2 regions of the Peribacillus sp. NPDC096448 genome follow, and region 2 is predicted to be linked to the other one. Evidence: riboswitches for the same ligand, from Rfam matches in the RefSeq annotation. Region 2 holds a riboswitch; the other holds the start of a gene.
The links. A riboswitch is a leader RNA that binds a small molecule or an ion and turns the genes downstream of it on or off. The one in region 2 is predicted to bind S-adenosylmethionine.
Positions count from the first base shown of each region.

Region 1: linked by a shared signal. The riboswitch ahead of ACIQ0C_RS19000 (methionine ABC transporter ATP-binding protein) and the one ahead of ACIQ0C_RS13075 (5-methyltetrahydropteroyltriglutamate--homocysteine S-methyltransferase) in region 2 are both predicted to bind S-adenosylmethionine.

Region 1 is NZ_JBIWEU010000011.1:153,954-162,095, reverse strand. Features, by position in the region: partial or broken gene ACIQ0C_RS19020 (IS4 family transposase) at 1-1,309, opposite strand, end outside; gene ACIQ0C_RS19015 (iron-containing alcohol dehydrogenase family protein) at 2,121-3,122, opposite strand; gene ACIQ0C_RS19010 (MetQ/NlpA family ABC transporter substrate-binding protein) at 3,288-4,109, opposite strand; gene ACIQ0C_RS19005 (methionine ABC transporter permease) at 4,165-4,833, opposite strand; gene ACIQ0C_RS19000 (methionine ABC transporter ATP-binding protein) at 4,820-5,836, opposite strand; SAM riboswitch class I at 5,906-6,010, opposite strand; gene ACIQ0C_RS18995 (MBL fold metallo-hydrolase) at 6,294-7,118, shown strand; gene ACIQ0C_RS18990 (hypothetical protein) at 7,182-7,370, opposite strand; gene ACIQ0C_RS18985 (YheE family protein) at 7,456-7,659, opposite strand; gene ACIQ0C_RS18980 (YheC/YheD family endospore coat-associated protein) at 7,723-8,142, opposite strand, start outside.
Region 2 is NZ_JBIWEU010000006.1:259,664-267,805, reverse strand. Features, by position in the region: gene ACIQ0C_RS13100 (glycerol-3-phosphate dehydrogenase/oxidase) at 1-439, opposite strand, end outside; gene glpK (glycerol kinase GlpK) at 744-2,234, opposite strand; gene ACIQ0C_RS13090 (MIP/aquaporin family protein) at 2,256-3,080, opposite strand; gene ACIQ0C_RS13085 (glycerol-3-phosphate responsive antiterminator) at 3,309-3,851, opposite strand; gene ACIQ0C_RS13080 (hypothetical protein) at 4,024-4,443, opposite strand; SAM riboswitch class I at 4,598-4,699, shown strand; gene ACIQ0C_RS13075 (5-methyltetrahydropteroyltriglutamate--homocysteine S-methyltransferase) at 4,782-5,885, shown strand; gene ACIQ0C_RS13070 (hypothetical protein) at 6,016-6,540, opposite strand; gene ACIQ0C_RS13065 (CaiB/BaiF CoA transferase family protein) at 6,817-7,917, opposite strand.

The DNA.
Region 1 (8,142 bases), on a different contig from region 2:
CAAAATTTTCAAAAGTTCTTCTGTGCCAACTGACATCGCTTGAAACAGTAACGGGAAGTAATCCTTAATCATATAAATCGCTTTGTATTCACTTAATTCCTTCTTTTTCTTTTTAAGAAGTAACTGTCGCATTTGAAACATAATAGAAGAACAGAGGAGAATGCCGATAAGTTGGCCATATAAGTGGCACTCAAGGCGTTCTTTTTTGATTGTTTTACATTCATCGATTTCAAAGAATGACTTCCATGTTTTAAATAAAATCTCAATCTGCCACCGCAGGGAATAGAGGGAATGGACATAATCAGTGGGGACTTCTTCTGGAGATGTGTTCGTAATATAGACGTTCATGCCCATCAAGTGCTTACTTTTCTCCTTCATGACAATGCCTTTCTTCTTTTCTCGAATCGCTTGGTTTTTTAGGCGTGTTTGCGTTTGATCATCGGTTAAACGATGGATAATGACACGTGCTGGGAGCTTCTGATTTTGTCCAATGTATGCCTTTGATATTTCCAGCGTTTCACCAGGGGTTAGACTAGACATCATTTGTGTCATATCAACCTGAATGTATTCGGTTTGTTTTTTTACCGTTCCATTGTTGAAGAATTCTGGGTCGGAATTCTTGATATAAATACGTGTATTTAGCTTCAACCGAGAGATAAAATAAGCCTCTTTATCATGAATGGCTTGTAAGTCTCCTAAATCAAAGTAACCAAGGTCACGTAAACATAAATCGCCTTTCTCAACAGTTTCAAGGCAGATGGTGCCGTATGTTTTATCATTGTTCTTTCCAGGTCCCAGTTGTACGTTTAAAAATTGGCCACTTAATAAATCGTATTCTAATTGGATTTTCACTCCTGCAGTATTACTACTGCCTCCAGAGCCTTGATAATTTGTGGCGAAGGAATCAGGTAGCTGAAATACAGTCGCATCTAAAATCCGAATACGTTTGAAAGCAGAAATCATGCCTGAAGAAAGTGATTGATTGAAACAGAGTTTTTGTGTTAGGAGTGAAGTAAAGACTTCTCGGAGGAATGCGACAGCTGCTGGATTAAAGCGTTGATTCAGGCCTTCTGGGCTTATTAGTACCCCCGTCGAAGCCTCTAAACGACTACATAAGTGCGTGAGTGATGTACTAGCGACTTCTTGGCAGAGCCAAACGCAAAGGGCGATAAGTCCATTTGCTTGATACTTACTAGATCGCTGTACAAATCCCACCTGTTTGGCGGTCTCTTGTAGGGCTATTTGGGGATAGAAAACGTTGTAATTCTTGTGCAAAAAGTGTCAGTTCACTGAAGGTGATAGGATTCATAAAAAAACACCATCCTTTCTCGTAAACTATTTACGATAAGCATAGCGTTTTTTTATTTTAGAAGGTATTGTTTTAACTTAGGTTGATGGGCATGTGGTGGTACCCCACAAATGCATAGAACAGAGTGAACCCCGTACATGGAGTAGAATTAGATCCCCGATTACATTCATTAGTGGGTAGTCATAAAATAAAAGTATATTACAAAGTAGTTTGATATGGTAATATTTAGCTAATCCAATTTAAAAGCTTTGTAGTGTATGCCTAGCACCGCAAGGTGACTTTTAAATTGGGGGTTAGGTGAATGTTGGTATTACAATTGGTTTTGGAAGTTTCTATGCACGTACAATGGGAGTCTGTGGTTGCTTTTACAATTCCGGTTGCATGGGCATTAGGGACGAAGAAAGGTTCTCAGAAATGAGGGCTTTTTTTTATGAATTTCTTTAGTCTCTTCCTTTGAGGAAATGACTAGCCCCACATCGCCATCAAGCTAACAATAACGAGTTACCCCAAAACGATAAAAACGAGTAAGATGCACAAAATTTTCGTTCTGGGGGTATTATGATTTCTTACCTTGATGGGCATGTGACGCTACCCCAAATAGAAATAGGAAGTATACAAAAAAAGTCGATTTCCTAAAGTAAATCGACTATTTAATGTTGAAAATTACTTGGCGTACAAAGTTTCCGAAATGTTGGCTGTACCCACTAAAAGAAAAAAGGAGAGTACATATTATACATGACTAATATGTACTCCCCTTTATTTATTAAGGTTTTTTATAATTAGGTCTTGATAAGAGATTCCCCATCGTTTTTTAGTCCATGGATTGGCTTGCATGGTTTGTGAGGATTTCAAGGTTTTCTATGGCGGCTGCCACTTTTTCCTTGTTGATATCAGGGAAAAGAAGTTGGATGTCTTCACCTTCTTTGACAGACTGGGCTGCAATCTGTTGAAGTTCCGCCTTATGTTCAACGGTCAGACCAATATCAACCAATGTCATCGGCAATTTAAGCTCCTGGTAGATTGGAAGCAATTGTTTGATTTCCGGGAATTTCCCTTCTAGCCCAAGCTGGACTAAAATGCCATATGCCACTTTTTCCCCATGTAGTAAATGATGCGCTTGCGTGATGGTAGTCATGCCATTATGAATGGAGTGGGCACCGGCAACGCGCAGGTACTGGCCGCCAAAGCAGCCAACAAGACCACTGGTGATGATATTCGTTTCAATTACACGCTGCAACGCATCTGTCCATTTCCCCTTTTTCAAATCAGCTAAGGCTTCCTCGCCATATGTCAATAAAACTTCCTGGCATTGCCTTGCGGCCATATGGGCCAATTCAATACAAACGGACTTGGTGGCAAGCTTTTCGGCCAGTGCATTGCCCTCGTACCATTTCGCCAATGTATCGCCGATTCCGGCACGTAAATAGTTAATCGGCGAATTAAGAAGAATTCCTGGTTCGATCAATAACATCCAAGCGCTTTTTTCATGAATATCATACCGGACATATGAACCATTATCATCATAAATGACACTTAACTGTGTCCAGGCAGCGCAGGTGGAAGCCAAGGTCGGAATGAGGATGATTTCCTTTTGAAGCGAGTTTCCGGCCGATTTGGCAAGGTCGAGCAACTTTCCGCCGCCAATGCCGATTAATGCATCCACACCCTGTTCAAGAGCAGCCTTCTTGACGCGTTCAATTTCTTGGTCACTGCCTTCCCCGCCGTATGTGAAAAAGATCTTCTCAATATTTTCTAAGGAAGGAAAAAAGGGTTCAGCAACTTCCCATGATTTGCGTCTATGAATAACGAGCATTACGAATGTTCCCTTTACTCAGTTTTATTTCCAGGTTTTCAAGGACATTTGCTTTACATGCGTAATAAGCGGGGCCGCTGCAGACCTCCAGTAAGGTATTCATATTCGTTCTCCTTAATGAAAGGCCTGTTCCCGGTAAAGGGGAAGCAGGCCTCGATTATTTGATCAATTCATCCAGTCTGGTTTTCCGAATCCGGCAAATTTGTCATCGATCACTTTTTCAAACTGGTCGGATTCCACTACTGATTTAATATCCTTGGCAAATTGAGCGTCTACATCTTTTGTATTCACTGCAACAACGTTTCGATACATATCAGGCATTTTTTCTAAAACTAGGGCATCCTGGAGGTCCATTTTCGCTGCAAGAGCAAAGTTGCCAGGGACCGCCGATAGGTCAACACTGTCTGTTGCACGGGGCAACTGAGCGGATTCCAATGGTTTTAGTTGGATGTTTTTTGGATTTTTCGTTACATCCTTTTCAGATATTTTTAAAGGGTCGACATTTGGATCGACTTCAATCAACCCTTCATCCACCAGCACTTTAAGTGCACGTGCCAGGTTAACCGGATCATTGGGCACTGCAAGGGATGTACCGTCCTTGATTTCCTTCAATGATTTATACTTATTAGAATATATGCCCATTGGTGCTGTTGGAACTATGATAAGGTCGGAAAGCTTTAAATCATTTTCTTTAGCGAAGTTATCCATGTACACTTTATGCTGGAAAAGGTTGGCATCGATCGAGTTGTTGCCAAGCGACTTATTCGGCTGGATATAGTCGGTGAATTCGACGATCTCTATTTTGTATCCGAGATCTTCCAGACCTGGTTTGATGGCCTCCTTAACCATATCGGCGTACGGCCCGGTAGTCGCCCCGATCTTCAATTCCTTTTTGTCTTCAGTATTTGGGGATGCATCATCGCTCCCGCAAGCTGCCAAGCCAAGAGCAAGTGCACAGACTGATAATAACGAAGCTATTTTCTTCATTTGAAATTCCTCCTGAGTAATGAAATGTATTGTATCATTGAAAAAATGACTGATCCTATCGTTTGTTAACCATGTATGAGACTTTGTCACCAACCATTTGAATGAGTTGCACAAGGCAGATCAGCACGACGATCGTCGTGATCATGACTGTATTGTCATAACGGTAATATCCGTACCGGATGGCCAAGTCGCCAATTCCGCCTCCGCCGATTGTCCCTGCCATTGCTGAGTAACCGATAAGCGAAATGGTCGTTAATGTCAGTCCTTGAATGATTCCCGGTTTTGCTTCTGGAAGAAGTACATCCTTAATGATCATCCATGGAGTGGCTCCTACGGCAATTGCAGCTTCTATCACTCCTCTGTCTATTTCACGTAATGCCGTTTCAACGATTCTTGCAAAAAAAGGTATTGCGGATACGGACAGGGAAACAGAAGCCGCTCTTGGCCCTATTGTCGATCCCGTAAGAAGGTCCGTTAAAGGAAGGAGGGCGACCAAGAGAATGATGAACGGGATGGAACGGACAATATTGACTGTGAAACCGAGAGATCGATTCACGATGCTATTTTCAAAAAATAAATTCCTGGTTGTCGTAAACAGCAATACTCCAAGCGGTAAACCGATCAGCAGGGCTACTGCAAGAGAAACGCCGACCATATAAATCGTTTCAAGAAAGGCTTTATTAAGATCAGGTAAAATATTGACGATGGGATTAAGCAGTGACATGTTTTAACACCTCCACAGAACTGGAACGATTTTTTATATATTCCAATGCCGAATGAATTTGGGCGGCATCGCCAATTAACTCGATGATTAAAATGCCTAAAGGAACTTCCTGGATATACTCAATTTTACCGTGTAAAATATTACCCTTGACTGGATGGGATTGGAGAGTATCCGAAAGAATCGACTCACCGGCGGTTTGCCCTTCGAATTGAATTTTAATAATCGTACCTTCACTTTCTTCAATCAAGTGCGAAGGGAGTTCGAAATCCAGTACACTGCTAATGAATTGCTTCGTTAACTCCTGCTTAGGCTGTGAAAATATTTCATAAACGGGTCCTTCTTCAATTACCCGGCCATCCTGCATGACGGCGACTCGGTGGCATAGTTCTTTGACTACTTCCATTTCATGTGTAATCAATACGATGGTGATACCAAGCTCACTGCTTATCTTTTTCAACAACTGTAAAATCGCTTTTGTAGTTGTTGGATCAAGGGCTGAAGTCGCTTCATCACATAATAGTACAGTGGGGTCATTTGCTAAGGCTCGAGCTATGCCGACCCGTTGCTTCTGTCCACCGCTAAGCTGTGCCGGATAGACATCTTTCTTATCGCTGAGCCCTACGATTTCCAACAATTCCAATACACGTAACCTGATCGCGTCCTTCGATCGGTGCGCGGCCTTTAAGGCGAAAGCGACATTTTCATAAACGGTTTTTGAACTGACCAGGGAAAAATGCTGGAATATCATTCCGATTTTTTGTCGTTGTTTACGAAGCTCTTTACTTGATAAAGAGGTTAAATCAATGCCGTCGATGATGATATTTCCACCTGTCGGACGTTCAAGCAAATTCAAGCAGCGGAGTAATGAGCTTTTTCCAGCTCCGCTGTAGCCGACAATTCCATATACTTCGCCAGTTTGAATGGTCAAAGATACGTTATCCACTCCGATAACTCGGTTTTTCTTCGAGACGTATTCCTTTCGGACTGAACGGATTTCAATCATGAGCTTTCCCCCTTAAACATTAAAAAAGCTGCCTCTATCATTCAGAAAGAGGCAGCGAAATTATATCTCGTCTTATCTTTCAGAATGCAATCATTCTGCAGGAATTGGCACCGTTCCCTAAGGGCGGTTGCCGGACATCACAGGGCCTGATCCCTCCGTCACTCTTGATAAGTAAATTATTATTTTAGAATATTTCAAGTTTTATAATATAATCTATATTATTTGTAAAATCCGACAATGTCAATCGTTTCTTTGATTTTTTTTGTCGTTAAATTTGGTACAGTCCATAAAACGATTCATGGAAAAAGGGCGATTATGCAATAATCCTGCATTTTCATCCAGGTTAATTATTCCGATATTTCCTTGTCAAAAAGGTAAAGTGGTACTACATTTATTATAGTAAAGTTAAAAAAAGGAAGATGAAACTATTTTTGTACAATGATGGGGAGGAAATTGAATGATAGAGATTAAGACGATAAATGATGTCGTTTGTGTGCATGGGACTCCTGGCGGGAACAAGGCGGGGATGAGTGTTTATGTCTTTTTAACGGATGGCCTATTGATAGATACTGGAGCACAGATATTAATGGAAGAGCTCATTCCATTCTATGAGTCCGCAGACTTCGACTCAGTGGCCCTGACTCACTATCATGAAGACCATACTGGGGGCGCTGCATGGATACAGGAGCATAAAAAGGTCCCTCTTTTCATTCACCCGATGTCGGTTGAGGTTTGTGCAAAGGATGCAGTATATCCTGAATATCGTAAAGTTTTCTGGGGAAAGAGAGATGCCTTTAAAGCTGAGCCGCTAGGGAAGGCCATTCATTCCCGTACCCAAACGTGGGAGCCGATTTTTACCCCAGGTCATGCAAAGGACCATATGGTGTATTTGAATCACAATAATGGCGTACTCTTTTCAGGAGACCTTTTCGTAACCCCAAAAACAAAGCTTGTCTTACGGGAAGAGTCTGTTCCGGTCATCATCGATTCCATAAAAAGATTGCTTCAATATGACTTCGGGGAAGTGTTTTGCTGCCATGCTGGGTATGTTCCTGATGGGAAGGAAATGTTTCGGAAAAAACTTGATTATCTTGAAAATCTCCGAGGGGAAATTTTCCTCTTGCATTCTCAAGGGCTGACCGTTCATGAAATCCAGCAGTTCGTTTTACCGAATCGCTATCCCCTTATCGAAATATCTGGGCATGAATGGGATTCAGAGCATATCATTACATCGATATTAAACGAAAATATTTTGAATGTGATGGAGAATGGAACTATTTGATTTTGTCTTTTTAACGCTCTGACTGATATAAAGGAGGGCTCTCCATAAGAGCGCCCGCCATTGTTATTTATTGATATTGGGATCTGTTTCATCATAAAAATCATGTGCTTCTTCGATGTTCTGAAGGTTAGCGACTTCATACACATTTCCGCCCGCCATTCCTTCATTGATGATACGGTCGATATCTAAATAAACGGAGTCCTTGCCATCATATTCGGTATCCTTCAAAAATGTCATTTTTTCTTTATCCAAAATAAATCCCTCCTAGCCTTTTCTTTAGTTTAGGCAAAGGAGTTTTTTTTATTCCGTTTAGCGATTTCATGAATGTATTGAGGGTTCATTCATATACATGGAAGACCATTAAATCATGTATCATGCTTTTGAGTTTGGTTTCATCTGTTTCGGAAGGCGGATTGGCTGTCCACTCGATGGATCCATCTTTATGATACAATGCTTGGACTGCCTGCTTGTTGAAATAAAAGGAAATTTTCCATCCTGGCAGATTCTTATGCAATGGTGCCCATTGAAAATGGGTGATCATATGTATTACCTCCATATATACAGTTTCTCATTTAATTATAATGGAAAACGGCAACTGGAGGTGTTATTTTATTGTCAGGTTGGGAAAAGTTAATTCAATGAAAAGATTTTTTAAATGCAAAAGCCTGTTTGTTTCAATTTCCTCCTCATCGAATTGCATGGGCTTTGAGTTCACTTCGTATATGAAGAGCGCGCCCGATTCGTCTTCTCCTATATCAATGGAAAACTCTCCGAGAAACCCGATTTTTTTTGAAAGTATCTCACCGCATTTCTGGGCAATATTCGCTAATTTTAGATTCAGGCTTCTTGATTGCAGGTCTTGATAAGGAAAAAGCTTCCCGCCTCGGGGAGTGTGGGTGGTGATTTCCTGAGTTTGTGACATCCTTACCGCTTTGCCGGTCACTTTATAAAAACCTTTTTCATAATGGACGAGAATCCGGTAATCATAACGATGTCCAACAAGTTTTTTTGGTGTGATCGCCTG
Region 2 (8,142 bases):
TAAGTGTTTCATCCGCAGAAAGCATTTTCCTGCGTTCGGATTTTTTAACCCCCGCAAGGAAATCATATACCCGAAGTCCAATGGAGGTACTGAATTTCCCGAAGGTGCCTCCTTTATGCATCGGTAACAGCATCCATTCCGGCGTGGTCACATGCGGTCCATTCTCATAAACGATTTCTCGCTCTTTACCAACCTCGGCAACCATTTTTATTTCAAATTGCTTCAAATACCGCAAGCCGCCATGAACAAGTTTTGTCGAGCGGCTTGAAGTACCTGCAGCAAAATCCTGCATTTCAACCAAAGCCACTTTCATCCCACGGGTCGTTGCATCCAGGGCGATCCCTGCACCTGTAATTCCCCCACCAATGACAACCACATCATATTTCTCTTTTTTCAGAGTTTCGACCGTTTCTGCCCGATATATATTTGAAAACCTCATGCCTGACTCCTCCTTTAAGTATTGCATTCTATTGTTTTTTTGTATGAATTCTGCGTTTACTCGTGAATTCTGCACTTTTACTCGTGAATTCGGTCATTATATTCAATTGGTTCATTTGTTCGCATAGTTTATATAGATATTAATATCCCTAATCTGCCATTAAAAACAAAAAAAGAGACCATAAATGCACATTATCGAATTAACGATAACGCATTCATGGTCTCTCCTGTTCTCCGGCCGAGTTATTAACTTGATTTCATTATAGCATACTCCAGCTCATTTGAGAAAGAATACATGTTGTTTTTTATTTAAACGCCATAGCGGCATGTACGGCTTTCTTCCAGCCTTCATATAATTTTTCACTATCTTGCTCTTCCATGGATGGTTTAAAGGTTTTGTCTACCGCCCATTGCCGGGAGATTTCTTCTTGATCCTTCCAATACCCGACAGCAAGGCCGGCTAAGTATGCAGCACCTAATGCTGTAGTTTCGTTTATGGTCGGCCTCTCGACAGGCACCCGTAATAAGTCGCTTTGGAATTGCATCAGGAAGTCATTCTTGACTGCCCCGCCATCCACTCTTAATGTTTGCAGCTCGATTCCTGAATCCGCCTCCATTGCATCAAGGACATCCTTCGTTTGATACGCAAGTGATTCAAGTGTGGCACGAATGAAATGTTCTTTCGATGTGCCGCGCGTCAAACCAAAAACGGCTCCCCGCACTTCGCTGTCCCAATATGGAGTTCCAAGTCCTACAAAAGCCGGTACCACATATACTCCATCCGTACTTTCCACCCGTTTTGCATAGGTTTCGCTGTCCTTGGCATCATGAAGCATCCTTAGGCCATCGCGCAGCCATTGGATGGCGGAGCCAGCTACGAATATACTGCCTTCCAGTGCATATTCGACCTTCCCATTCAGTCCCCAGGCAAGGGTCGTCAATAGTCCGTGTTCGGAACTGACAGCCTTGGCTCCTGTATTCATGAGCATGAAACAGCCTGTTCCATACGTATTTTTAGCCATTCCTTCATTAAAGCAGGCTTGGCCGAATAATGCTGCCTGCTGATCACCGGCTGCCCCGGCGATCGGAATCGATTGGCCGAAGAAATGATATTCGATCGTACGTGCATATTCCTCAGAGGAAGGCCTTACTTCCGGCAGCATCGACTTTGGTACAGTCAATATCTCAAGCAGTTCTTCATCCCATTTCAGTTCATGGATATTATACATCAATGTCCGGGATGCATTGGAATAGTCCGTTACATGGGCCTTGCCTCCTGATAGCTTCCAGATCAGCCAAGTATCGATGGTACCGAATAACAGCTTGCCTTCATCCGCCTTTTGTCGTGCCCCTTCCACATTATCGAGGATCCATTTCACTTTCGTTCCGGAAAAATAGGCATCTATCAACAATCCCGTTTTATCCCGGAATAAATCATTTAGTCCCTTTTCCTTCAAATCATCACAGATTTCACTTGTTTGCCTGGACTGCCATACAATCGCATTATAGACAGGGGCACCTGTTTCTTTATCCCAAACGACTGCCGTTTCACGCTGATTGGTGATCCCGATACCGGCAATTTGCTCTGGCTTTATACCCGATTCAGATAGTACACCGGCAATCACCGCCAGGATCGATCCCCAAATCTCATTGGCGTTATGCTCGACCCAGCCTGGTTTAGGGAAATGCTGTGTGAATTCCTTTTGGGAGGAATGGACGATTTCCCCCTTTTCATTAAATAAAATCGCCCGCGAACTTGTTGTTCCTTGATCTAATGATAAAATGTATTTTTCCATTGTGTATGCCCCTCCTTTTAATTAACTAGCGATATTTCTGCTATCCAATTCATGTGACTGTTTTTTACCAAAAGCATAGGCTAATATCAATAGTACCAGGCTTGCACCCAAAACAGACCAAAATCCTGCCGTTATTTCCCCCATAAAGAATGCTTTATAACAAACGGCACCAAGTGAACCCCCAACAATCGGTCCAACGACCGGAATCCATGAATACCCCCAATTGGAATTGCCTTTACCAGGTATCGGCAGCAAAAAGTGAGCGATGCGCGGCCCCAGGTCACGGGCCGGATTAATGGCGTATCCTGTCGTTCCCCCAAGTGACATCCCGATCACGACAATCAATAACCCGACTGCGAATGGGTTTAGGCCCTCTGTAAAATCATTGGCACCTATAAATAATAAACCAAGAATAAGGATGAAAGTTCCAATCATCTCACTTAATAGATTTGAAAATGTGTGCGGGATCGCAGGCGAAGTCGCGAACACACCAAGCTTCGCTCCTGGATCATCCGTAGCTTTCCAGTGTGGCAAATAGTGCAGGAATACTAGAGTTGCGCCGAGGATCGCGCCAATCATTTGGGCAACGATATAACCGGGCACATCACTCCATGGAAATTCTCCAATAATGGCAAACCCTAATGTGACCGCCGGGTTTAAATGCGCCCCGCTTATGGACCCCACTGCAAAAACACCCATGGTAACAGCCAACCCCCACGCAATCGTGATAACGATCCAGCCAGCATCTTTTGCATAGGAGCCCTTTAAGGATGAACCAGCACCAATACCTGCCCCGAATAAAACCAATATCATCGTACCTAACACTTCTCCCCAAAATGAAGTCATGATAAAACGCCTCCCCTGATAAATTTTTAAACCTTGCCAACAAATAAAAGGAGATCCGCAGCAGAACTATCTTCATAAAAAAATTATGAATAGATCTGTTGTGAATCTCCTAGTCTCCTTCACATTTATTAACTTGTACTGTAAAATATACTAGGTTATGAAAACGCTGTCAATATTTTGTAAAAAAAATTAATCTATTTTTCTGTAATTTTTTTCAATTTCCCCCTATTAGACGATATCCCATAATTCAGTTTTTGAAGTGGTGATTGACGACGCCCCGGCATCAAGGGCATTCAGGACTTCATCCGAAGTACGTATGAGGCCACCTGCAAAAATCGGTGTCTGCAACCGTTCCTTCACTTCTTTTATCATCCATGGCATAGCGCCCGGCAGTACTTCGATATAATCCGGCTTGGTTTTCTGCACCAGCTTATAACTTTTCTCAAGCGCATGTGAGTCTATTAAAAAGATTCGCTGGATGGCAATGACCCCCTTTTGCTTCGCCTTCAATATAACGTTTGATTTGGTAGAAATCAGCCCATAGGGATTATATTCCTGACAAATGAATTCTGTCGCGTACTCATCGCTTCTTATGCCATGGATCAAATCGACATGATAGATCATTTTCTTATTATGCTGCTTTGCCATCATGCTTACATTTTTCAATTGTGATATATGCAAATCAAGAAACACACCTATTTCATAGGAACTTTCTAGAAATCTTTCAAAATCCTTCATGCTTGCCGAAGCAGGCAAAATCTTCTGATCCATTATTATCCTCCTCATTCCCAGAAAAACTCAAAACTTCAAGTCATTTAGTATATTTTAAAGAGCTTGATTTATCAAACACATTTTTTTCATGAACAATGTCATCTTAACACTAACATAACTGGCACACTCTTTATAGATTGCAGCTAAGGATGTATGTAAAATATCCCTTAAATCATAAAGAAAGTTTCATTTTCAAAGCACCTTCGACGAGTTCATACGATTTAATTGTGCCAATGGGAATTTTTCTCACGATGCTCCACGCATTAGCATTGATTTTGATCGCTCTTTTTTCATATTCAAAAAATGGCGGTCTGTTAAATATCCTTTGGTTGATGAAATTACTGTCAATTGGTTCCATTCCCACTAATTCAAACGTAATCGTTCTTCTTTCCACATGAACCGGTTTTAATATAATCCGGAAAGCTACGTCTTTCTTAAACATCATTTTCTTCACTTCCATCGTTCCGGAAAGCACAATATGCTTTGGTGTAATCTCGACTTTAATTTCCTGGCCAGATGATTTCATTTTTATGATTCTCTCTATCATGGCTTCAGTTACCGTTATCGGTATGCCACTTTTGAATGGACTCATCCTTGCATTCCCCCCACTCAAAGCATATGCCGGATTCCCTGATGCGGTTAATATTTCAGCCCGAATCAATAAACGGTATATTCTAAATATTCCAGCTCCAGCCCTTGACCTTTATAAAAACTACCTGTATAGTCATAGTTAATTTAATAGACAACTCTTATCCAGAGAGGTGGAGGGACTGGCCCTTTGATGCCTCAGCAACAGACTGATCTTGTACTGTGCTAATTCCAGAAGTGTAAAAGCTTGAAGATAAGAAGAGTATATAGCTTTGTTGCCAACACCTCTTCTTATTTTTAAGAAGAGGTTTTTTATTTTTAAAAGGAAAGAAGGAATGCAACATGTCCATCACATTAACGAAAGCACCATTCAGGGCGGACCACGTCGGAAGTTTATTAAGACCAGAACGTTTACATATTGCCAGGAAACAATTTAGGGATGGTACCCTTTCGGCAGAGCGGCTCCGTGAAGTTGAAACCGAAGAAATCGAACGGATTGTCGATAAACAAATTGAAGTTGGATTAGAGGCCGTTACGGACGGTGAGTTCAGGCGAACATGGTGGCACTTTGACTTCCTCGAACATTTAAATGGCATCGAGGGATATGTTACTGAAAAAGGCCTCACATTCGATGGTGTGGAAACAGAGAGATATAATGTCCGCAATACCGGGAAGGTTTCATTCAACCCTGAACATCCCTTCATTCGTGATTTCATTGAATTGGACCAAATCGTGAACGGACGTGCAGTTGCCAAGCAAACCATTCCCAGTCCGAATCAATTATTTGCTGCAGGCATTCATAATGCAGACATCTACCCTGATATTGAAGAATATGCAAATGATATCATCAAAGCCTATCAGCACGCTTTGAAAGCCTTTTATGAAGCAGGTGTGCGTTATCTTCAATTGGATGATGTATATATTGCCAGACTTTCATCTCCAGATTTCCAGTTCAAAGATGGAAAATATACGAGGGAACAGTTAATTGATCTTGCACTTCGTGTCATTAATGGAGCATTGGAAGGCAAACCAGAAGACCTTGTCGTCACTACCCACCTATGTCGCGGAAACTACCAGTCGACATGGGCGTTTGAAGGTAGCTATGCCCGTATCGCCCCAACTTTATTGGCAAAAGAAAAAGTGGATGGATTCTTCTTGGAATATGATGATCAACGCTCAGGGGATTTCAAACCATTGGAATACATTCCAAATGGCGGAGCACGTGTCGTCCTGGGAGTCGTCACTTCAAAAAATGGAGAAATCGAAGACAGGGAAGCTGTTAAGGCACGCATCAAAGAAGCCTCGGAATTCGTTCCGCTCGAACAATTATGCTTAAGCCCTCAATGCGGCTTCGCCTCCACCCATCACGGCAACAAGCTAACCGAAGATCAGCAATGGGAAAAGCTGAAATTCGTCGTTGAAGCAGCAAAAGAAGTATGGGAATGATTATTTTCCGTAGGCTTTGAAACTTATTTACAGGATTCATACAACCTAATCGGCTTTAAGCGTGCCGATTAGGTTTACACTTAAAATCCGAAAGCAAACAAAAAAAGAACGGCCACCTGCACGTCCCTTTTTACTTGCAGCTATCTTCATCATCCATTTTCTTCACAAATATATCATCCGTCACCCTATTTTCCAGCTTGTTTCTCAAGGCCAATTCCGCAGCCTTCCCATCACTAGGCGATCCGTCCGAGAAATACATAGGAAACAAGGAGAAAAACATAATATAGAATGAAAAATAGATAAATTGATACCAGATTACCGAGCTGTCCAGGATATTCTGATACACTAAGCTATATATGATCAGCATGCTGATCAAATTAAAGATAGCCCCCCCTAAATAGATCAGCGTATTCGTCAATCGATTATCATGTTTCAATCCCTTGAACTCGCAAGTCCCATTCCAGAAATAATATTTCCTCACTTCTATGTTCCGAAAGGCGAAAAGCTTATTACCACAACCGATCAAGATTTTCTTTTCTGATCCCCCAAAGATCGTAACAAAGAAAATATGCCCGCTCAAATGTATCAGTGTAACGATCGGCATGATCAAAAAAAAGGAAAATAGAAATTTAATGATATCAGAGAGACCAAACATATTTAACTACCCCTCCTCACCAGAGCCATTTCTTTACCAGGATGCTACTCTGATACCCTGCCCACACTAGTTATAACTAGTAAATTTTCACAGTGGTAATATGTTGCTTTCCACAAGTGATAAGAGGATAATCGTTCTCCTTCTGCTTAATTTGGACTGTTTCCAACATATCCCCGGACTCCATCTTAATTTGACCCTCCTCCTGCTTTTCCGGCATTCAAAAAAGGCTATCTCCTTCCAAAGAACCCGGAAAAGTGATAGCCTTTACATCTTTATTTAGCGATTGGGGGTTCGAAGAATTTCTGCGTTGTTTTGTCCTGGCCTCAAGCCTGCATGTTTATATTCAGGGGTGAAAACCGATGTTTTGATCGGGCAGGCGATTTGCTTTTGGACATTTCCTTTTCCGTCAGGTACCTCGACGATCATTCCCCTCGCCTTCAATTGGGGATGCTCGGCCGCTTCGGTGAAGGTCAGCACTGGTTCTGCACATGCCTCGAAATCAGCGAATATCTTCTGCCATTCATGAAAATCCCTTTCGAGGAAAGCCAGTCGGACGGCCGTTTTAAACCTGATTCCGCTTTCTTCATCGCTTTTCATGCTCAATTCATATAATTCGGGTGCACCGATGGCTTCACATAATGCTTTTCGAAAAGGGGGCTCAAGGCTTCCTACCGAAAAATAGCGTCCGTCTTTCGTTTCGTAAAAGTCATAAAAGGACCCTCCGTTCAACATCAGTTTTTCTGGTTCAAGCTCAAGGCCCCCTTGTAGATTCAAAGGTGCGGATATGGCATTCAATGCAAAACTGCAGTCGGTCATGCTGATGTCGATGGCTTGGCCGAATCCTGTTCTTTCCCTGTGAATGACTGCAGATAATATACCGATGACAGCATGCAGCGAGCCTCCGGCAAGATCTGCTATTTGGGTTCCGTTTTTTGCCGGGCCGGCCTTTTTCGTACCGGAATAGCCTGATAGGCCTGCAATCGAAATATAATTGATATCATGTCCCGGTCGGTCTTTATAGGGACCAGTCTGGCCGAAGCCCGTGATGGAACAGTAAATCAGCTTTGGATTGATCGATTTTAATGCCTCATACCCCAGTCCGAGGCGTTCCATGAAACCTGGACGGAATTGTTCAATGACGATATCGTATTCCGTCACTAGGTTTTTTACGGATTCGATTGACTCGGATTGTTTTAAATCCAGTGTGATCGACTGCTTCGATCTGTTAAGATATTGGTTCACACCCCATGAATCCTTTGCTCCCGGCCTCTCCACCTTCAAAACATCCGCTCCTAAATCCGCTAGCATCAAAGTGGCAAATGGGCCGGGCAGTAACGTTGAAAAGTCCAATACTTTTAAATGAGTCAATAAGGTCATCAGCCGTGCACCTTCCCTTTCCCTTGGAAATATTAAAAGCTTTCCCGCCGTTCTGTACATGCAATTTAGCAGAGTTTACGATTATCATATAACACCTCACTCAATATTTGTATAAATTTCCATTCGACAAAAAATCAAAGGCTAGGAATCAGATTCCTAGCCTTTGATAATGAGCTTATACAAAACAAATAAAAGCCGGACAATTTAAAACTGAATTGTCCGGCT